Regions from separate parts of the Allobosea sp. P4_E12 genome, predicted to be linked through region 1. Evidence: predicted binding sites of a transcription regulator. Region 1 holds the regulator's gene; each other region holds the start of a gene.
What was found. The regulator PhoB, encoded in region 1, activates phosphate uptake and scavenging genes when phosphate is short. The targets are predictions, from matches to a motif close to TGTCATNNANCTGTCAT.

Region 1 (2,265 bases):
CCTGCCCGAGCGCATCGGCCCAGTCGCGCAGGGATTGTGGCGGGAAGGCGCGAATGGCCGGCTCCAGCCAGGCTTGCGCATCGCGATAGCGGGGCAGGAACCTGTCGAGCGGTTCGGAATGGGTAAGGTTCAATCCGCCGCGCCCGGCCAGCAGGAATTTGCGGGCCGGCGAGGGCATGCGATCGTAGATCGTGACGGTGTCCCCGGCTGCCGCAAGGCGCTCGGCCGCGATCAGCCCGGAGGGCCCTGCTCCAATAATGGCGACGTGATGTGTGGGCATCGGTCCGGCTTGCCGTCAGCGCGCCCTGCAGTCAAGGGTAATCCCGCCCCGAAGGCCATCGACAGGGAGGAACCATGCCGACCATCGCCGCCTATTTCGGCGCAGCCATTCTCGAAATCGCCGGCTGTTTCGCGTTCTGGGGCTGGCTCCGGCTCGACAAGCCCATCTGGTGGCTCGTACCCGGACTGTTTTCGCTCGCCCTGTTCGCCTGGCTGCTGACGCTGGCGGAGAGCGAAGCCGCCGGACGGGCCTATGCCGCCTATGGCGGCGTCTACATCGTCAGTTCGCTCGCCTGGCTCTGGGCCGTGGAAGGCTTTCGCCCCGACCGCTGGGACATTATCGGTGGGCTGATCTGCCTCGCCGGCGCGGCGATTATTATCGCAGGGCCGCGCTAGGGTATCGGCCCGAAAGGTGGATTGCGGTTTTCGGGAAGGCCGATGCAACCATAGACGGTTAGATCGTCGGGCGGATTCGATATCCGGCCCGATGATCCAAGTCCCCGATGATCCAAGTCTCAGCTCCGCGCAAAGGTCTCGTCGAAGGCATAGCCGGCACCGCGCACGGTCCGCAGCGGGTCCTTGGCGTTGTCAGGAGTGATCGCCTTGCGCAGCCGGCCGACATGGACGTCGACGGTGCGCTCGTCGATATAGACGTCGCGGCCCCAGACCGCGTCGAGCAGCTGGGCCCGGGAATAGACCCGCCCCGGCGCCTGCATCAGGAATTCGAGCAGGCGGAACTCGGTCGGGCCGAGATGCAGCTCGCTGCCTGAGCGGCGGACACGGCGGGTGGTGCGGTCGAGTTCGAGATCGCCGGCGGCCAACAGGCCGGCGACATGACCCGGCTTGGCGCGGCGTAGCAACGCCTGGATGCGGGCGATCAGCTCGGGCAGCGAGAACGGCTTGACGACATAGTCGTCGGCCCCGGTGGCGAGGCCGCGCACACGCTCGGTTTCCTCGCCGCGGGCGGTGAGCATGATGATCGGCACCCGCTCGGTATCGCGACGGGTCCGCAGCCTCCGGCAGAGCTCGATGCCGGAAAGGCCCGGCAGCATCCAGTCGAGCAGCACGAGGTCCGGCGTATGATCGCGCAGATGCAGCTCGGCATCGTCGCCACGCGCGACGCTGTCGACCTCGAAGCCCTCGGCTTCGAGATTGTAGCGCAGCAACAGGGTCAGCGGCTCTTCGTCCTCAACGATCAGGATGCGTGCAGGCATGTCTCACTCGGTCCCAAAGGTGTCGGGCGCCGGTCACTCACCGGTGGCGGCGTCCAGAAGGATATTGGTCGTGTCGAGCTTCGGGCGGGCTGCGTCCAAGGCTTCGCCCGTGACGAGATAGTGGATCGTCTCGGCGATGTTGGTGGTGTGGTCGCCGATGCGCTCGACATTCTTGGCGCAGAACAGGAGATGCGTGCAGAAGGTGATGTTGCGCGGGTCTTCCATCATATAGGTGAGCAGCTCGCGGAAGAGCGAGGTATAGAGCGCGTCGATCTCATCGTCGCGGCGCCAGACCTCCATGGCCTTCTGCTCGTTGCTGACGGCGTAAGCGTCGAGCACGTCCTTGAGCTGGGCCTGAACCAGGCGGCTCATATGCTCGAGGCCGACGACCGCGCGCGACGGCGGCTGGAACTGGCCGGAGATGGCGACCGCGCGCTTGGCGATATTCTTGGCGAGATCGCCGACACGCTCGATATCGGCGGCGATGCGGATGGCGGAGATCAGCTCGCGCAGGTCGTTGGCGAGCGGCTGGCGCCGGGCGATGGTGAGCACCGCCTTCTCCTCGACCTCGCGCTGCAGATTGTCGAGGCGCTGGTCGGCGCTGATGACCTTCTGCGCCAGACCGGTGTCGCGGCGCACCAGGGCGACCGTCGAATCGCCGAGCATGCGCTCCGACATGCCCCCCATCTCGGCCAGGCTGCGGCGGATCCCCTCGAGATCGGCATCATATGAGCGGACGATGTGATCAGTCATCGCGGCGTATCCTTTGTCG
Region 2 (2,265 bases), on a different contig from region 1:
CGAGTTGGCCGGCCTCGCGCCGCACCACCATCGAGAGCTTGGCGTGGGTCTTCAGCTCGATGAAGCCATAGACGACCTGCACGCCCGCGCGCTCCAGATCCTTGGCCCAGCGAATATTCGCCTCCTCGTCGAAGCGCGCCTTGAGCTCGACCAGGGCCGTCACCGACTTGCCCGCCTCGGCAGCCTCGGCCAGCGCCCTGACGATCGGCGAGTTCGATGAGGTGCGGTAGAGCGTCTGCTTGATGGCGACGACGTTGGGGTCATGCGCCGCCTGCTGCAGGAACTGCACGACGACGTCGAAGCTTTCATAGGGGTGGTGGACGAGCAGGTCCTTCTGGCGGATCGCGGCGAAGCAATCGCCGCCATGCTCGCGAATGCGCTCGGGGAAGCGGGCGTTGTACGGCTTGAACTTGAGGTCCGGCCGGTCGACGCCGACCAGCTGCGAGAGCTCGTTCAGCCCGATCATACCATCGACCTGGACGATCTCGTCGGGATCGACCTTCAGTTCGCGCACGATCAGCCGGTGCAGATGCGGCGGCATGCCGTCGCTGACCTCGAGACGGATGACGACGCCACGGCGGCGCTGCTTCAGCATCGTCTCGAAGACGCGGACCAGATCCTCGGCCTCCTCCTCGATATCGAGGTCGGAGTCGCGAATGACGCGAAACGAGCCGGTTCCCTTGACGTCGTAGCCAGGGAAGAGCTTGCCGATGAAGAGCGAGACGGTGTCTTCCAGCGTGATGAAGCGGTGCACGCCGTCGCGTGCCAGATCGGGCAGCTCGATGAAGCGGTCGATCTTCCCGGGAACCCGGATCAGCGCGTCGAGCTGCCGGCCATCGCTGATCCGCTCCAGCGCCAGCGCCAGCGTGAAGCCAAGGTTGGGGATGAAGGGAAAGGGATGCGCCGGGTCGATCGCCAATGGCGTCAGCACGGGGAAGACGAGATGGAGGAAGTGGTCCTCGAGCCAGGTGCGGTGCTGCGCACCGATGTCCTTCGGCCCCAGCAGCACGATCCGATTATCGTCCAGCTCGCGCTTGAGTTCGACCCAGCGCGCCTGCTGGTCGGCGGTAAGATCGGCCGTCGCCTTGGCGATTTCGATCAGCTGCTCGGCCGGGGTCAATCCATCCTGGCTGGGCGTGACGACACCCGCCTTGAGCTGCTCGCGCAGGCCCGAGACGCGGACCATGAAGAACTCGTCGAGATTATTGGCAGAGATCGAGAGGAAGCGGAGCTGCTCCAGCAGAGGATGGTTGCGGTTCGACGCCTCCTCCATCACCCGACGGTTGAACTGCAGCCAGGACAGCTCGCGATTGACGAAGCGGGCCGGCGAATGGCGCAGACCGATGGGACCGACCTGAGGCGCGATGTCCGCGGCCTTCACGTTTGTCGGTTCGATATTCATGAGTTTCGCCCTCGTCTCGAACGCAAGCCGGGCCGAGATCGCCCGCCTGTCAAACTTGAAGCCATCCTAGCGTGACGCTTCGATGACGGGCGAGTGCTATTCCTGCGTTGCCTCGAACCAATTGCCTTCCCACGTGGTTTCCTTGCCATGCTGCGGCGAGTGGCCTACTTGCGCGGCGCCGGCTCGTCCTGTTTGGTGCCGCTGGACATGCGGCCCGTGCCGCACCGAAGCGGCGAATCCGCGCGAACCCCACAGAGAGCATTCTTGAGCGACAGCACTGCCCCTCATGATGATGGCGACATCGTCTACCCATCCGCCGTTCCCTTCGTGCTGGCGCATCTCGCCTGTTTCGGGGCGCTCTGGAGCGGTGTGACCTGGACCTCGGTCTGGCTCGCGATCGGGCTGTACTGGTTGCGGATGTTCGCGGTCACCGGTGGCTATCACCGCTATTTCTCACATCGCTCCTACAAGACCAGCCGCTTCGGGCAGTTCCTGCTCGCGCTGCTGGCCCAATCGACGGCGCAGAAGAGCGTGCTCTGGTGGGCCTCCAAGCACCGTCACCATCATCGCTATGCCGATACCGAGCATGACGTGCATTCGCCGGTCATGACATCCTTCGCCTATTCGCATGTCGGCTGGATCTTCAGCCGCGATCACAGCACCTTCGACGATTCAACGATTCAGGACCTGACGAAGTTCCCCGAATTGCGCCTTTTGCACCGTTTCGAGCTGGCGCCCGCGATCCTGCTTGCCGGCCTCTGCTTCGCGATCGGCGGCTGGGCCGGCCTGATCGTTGGCTTCTTCTGGTCGACGGTTGCGGTCTATCACGCGACATTCTGCATCAACTCGCTCGCGCATGTGCA
Region 3 (2,265 bases), on a different contig from region 1:
CGATGCCGTAGAGCTCGACGCGGCGCGCCTTCAGGATCGCGGCGACCGCGGCCTCCATCGCCGTGGTGTCGAGCACCTTCATGGTGTCGTGCAGGGCCTGGAGATCGCTGCGGAAGATCTTTTCGATCACCGCACCGGTGTCGTCGGAACGGGCCAGATCCTCGTGGATGAACTGAACCGGTTGCACCAGATCGCGCGCCAGCGCGATCTTGACCTGCTGGAAGCCCCGCGCGCCGAGCTGCTGGCAGAGCGAGATGACGCTGCCTTCGCTCGCGCCGGTGCGCTCGGCCACTTCGGTGACCGACATATGCACCACCTCGGCGGCATGGGTCATGAAGAAATCGGCGATGCGGGCAGCTTTGGGCGGCAGGTTGGCGCGCAGCGCCTGCAGGCGTTCGAGCGCCCCCTCGAGACCGGGCGTGCCGGTGCCCTTGCGCCTTTCGGTGCCTGGTTCGCCGGGGGCGGCCTCGGCCGATCCGGGATTGCGATTCGACGCCGTCATGCCGGGAAGGCCAGCATGTCGGCCGAGACACGACAAGGCGCATTCGCCGCGATGGCGGGGAAGACCCCGTCGCGAAGCTCGAAATAGCGCAGGCCGAGGCGCCGTGCGCCCTCACCATCGGTCGCCGGGTTGTCGCCAACCATCAGCACCGCATTCCTGGACAGCCCGAGCAGCGCCAGGCCGGCCTCGAACAAGGCGGGTTCCGGCTTGCCGATGATGCGGTACGGCACGGGGCCAGTGCAGGCGAGCAGCGCCGCCAGCAATGCACCGGTCTCCGGCACCACCGCGCCATCCGGGCCGGGATGGACGAGATCGGGATTGGCAGCGACGAGCTCGGCGCCGCCGCGTACCGCATTGGCTGCAAGCATCAGGCGTTCATAGGAAAAATGCCGGTCGCGTCCGAGAAAGACGATGTCCGGCCGCTCCTGCACCGGGACAAGGCCGCGGTCGCGGGCATGGATCATCAGGCTCTTGCTGGCCATCATGGAGATGCGGGCCCGGGGCTGCCGGCGCGCGATTTCGTCAAGCGCGGTCGAGCCGGCGAGAACGATCCGGCGCGGCGCGATGGTCAGGCCGAGACGCTTCAGGGCACGCGACAATTCGAGCGGCGTATGCTCGGCATCGTTGGAGACGATGACGAAACGGCCGTCCAGGCTTTCGAGAAAGGCATTTGCGCCGGGAAGCATCTGCCGGCCGCGCACCAGGGTGCCGTCGAGATCGACGAGACACCCCTGAATGCCGTGAAACGACCCCATCGCGCGAATCCAAACCCTGTCAGCAAGTGAGGCTCGTCCATGAACTGAGATAAACTCAGTGTCAAATTCAATATCGAATGAGATTATTTCATCATCCTGTCATGAAGCACAGCCTAGAACGAGCCCGTCGCAGCACGGGCCACGACTGAGCCGGCATGCAGGGCGACGTCCGGCGGCTCCAGGGGGGAAGACATGCTTGAATTCCTCGCAGGCCGGCTGCTGCGCATGGGCATCACGCTTTGGGTGATCACCTCGGTCGTCTTCCTCGCCACGCGCCTGACGGGCAACCCGATCGACTTCCTGATGCCGGAAGGGCTGGATGCCGCCTCGCGCCGCGAGATGATTGCCTATTGGGGGCTCGATCGTTCCGTCGCCGAGCAGTACTGGCTGTTCTGGCGCTCGCTTCTTTCAGGCGATTTCGGCCTCGGACTGATGGAGCGCCGGCCGGTCGCGACGATCTTCACCGAACGGCTCTGGCAGAGCGCCTCGCTCCTGGTCGCGACCCTGGCGCTGACGATCTGCATCGGCGTGCCGGCCGGTATCCTGGCTGCCGTCTGGCGCGGCCAGGGGCGCGGCAGCGCCGTGCTCTTCACGGCCTTTTTCGGCTACGCCATCCCGAATTTCGTGCTCGCCATCCTGCTGCTGCTGGTCTTCTCCTACACGCTGCACTGGCTGCCCAGCGCCGGCTCGGCCACACTCGCGCATTACGTCATGCCGACGGTCGCGCTCTCGGCCTATTTCGTCGCGGCGCTGGTCCGCTACACCCGCAACGCCATGCTCGACGTCCTCTCGCAGGACTATATGCGCACGGCCCGGGCCAAGGGGCTCGCCGAGAGCAGCATCATTCTCCATCACGGCCTGCGCAACGCGTTGATCCCGGTCATCACGGTGCTCGGCCTGCAGATCACCACGCTCGTCTCGGGAGCGGTGGTGGTCGAGACCGTCTTCGCCTGGAACGGCGTCGGCGACCTGCTGGTCGGCGCGACGCTGCGCCGCGACTATCCCGTC

Region 2: the regulator PhoB is predicted to act here: its motif matches at 1,474-1,490, upstream of AC1DW9_RS27430 (RNA degradosome polyphosphate kinase).
Region 3: the regulator PhoB is predicted to act here: its motif matches at 1,344-1,360, upstream of AC1DW9_RS05260 (HAD-IIA family hydrolase).

Annotation. Positions count from the first base shown of each region.
Region 1 covers NZ_JBFUIY010000008.1:132,276-134,540, forward strand. Annotated here, with positions in the region: gene AC1DW9_RS12605 (TIGR03862 family flavoprotein) at 1-280, opposite strand, end outside; gene AC1DW9_RS12610 (YnfA family protein) at 355-675, shown strand; gene phoB (phosphate regulon transcriptional regulator PhoB) at 795-1,493, opposite strand; gene phoU (phosphate signaling complex protein PhoU) at 1,527-2,246, opposite strand.
Region 2 covers NZ_JBFUIY010000028.1:44,863-47,127, reverse strand. Annotated here, with positions in the region: gene AC1DW9_RS27430 (RNA degradosome polyphosphate kinase) at 1-1,402, opposite strand, end outside; gene AC1DW9_RS27425 (acyl-CoA desaturase) at 1,667-2,265, shown strand, end outside.
Region 3 covers NZ_JBFUIY010000003.1:303,657-305,921, forward strand. Annotated here, with positions in the region: gene AC1DW9_RS05255 (MurR/RpiR family transcriptional regulator) at 1-502, opposite strand, end outside; gene AC1DW9_RS05260 (HAD-IIA family hydrolase) at 499-1,257, opposite strand; gene AC1DW9_RS05265 (ABC transporter permease) at 1,450-2,265, shown strand, end outside.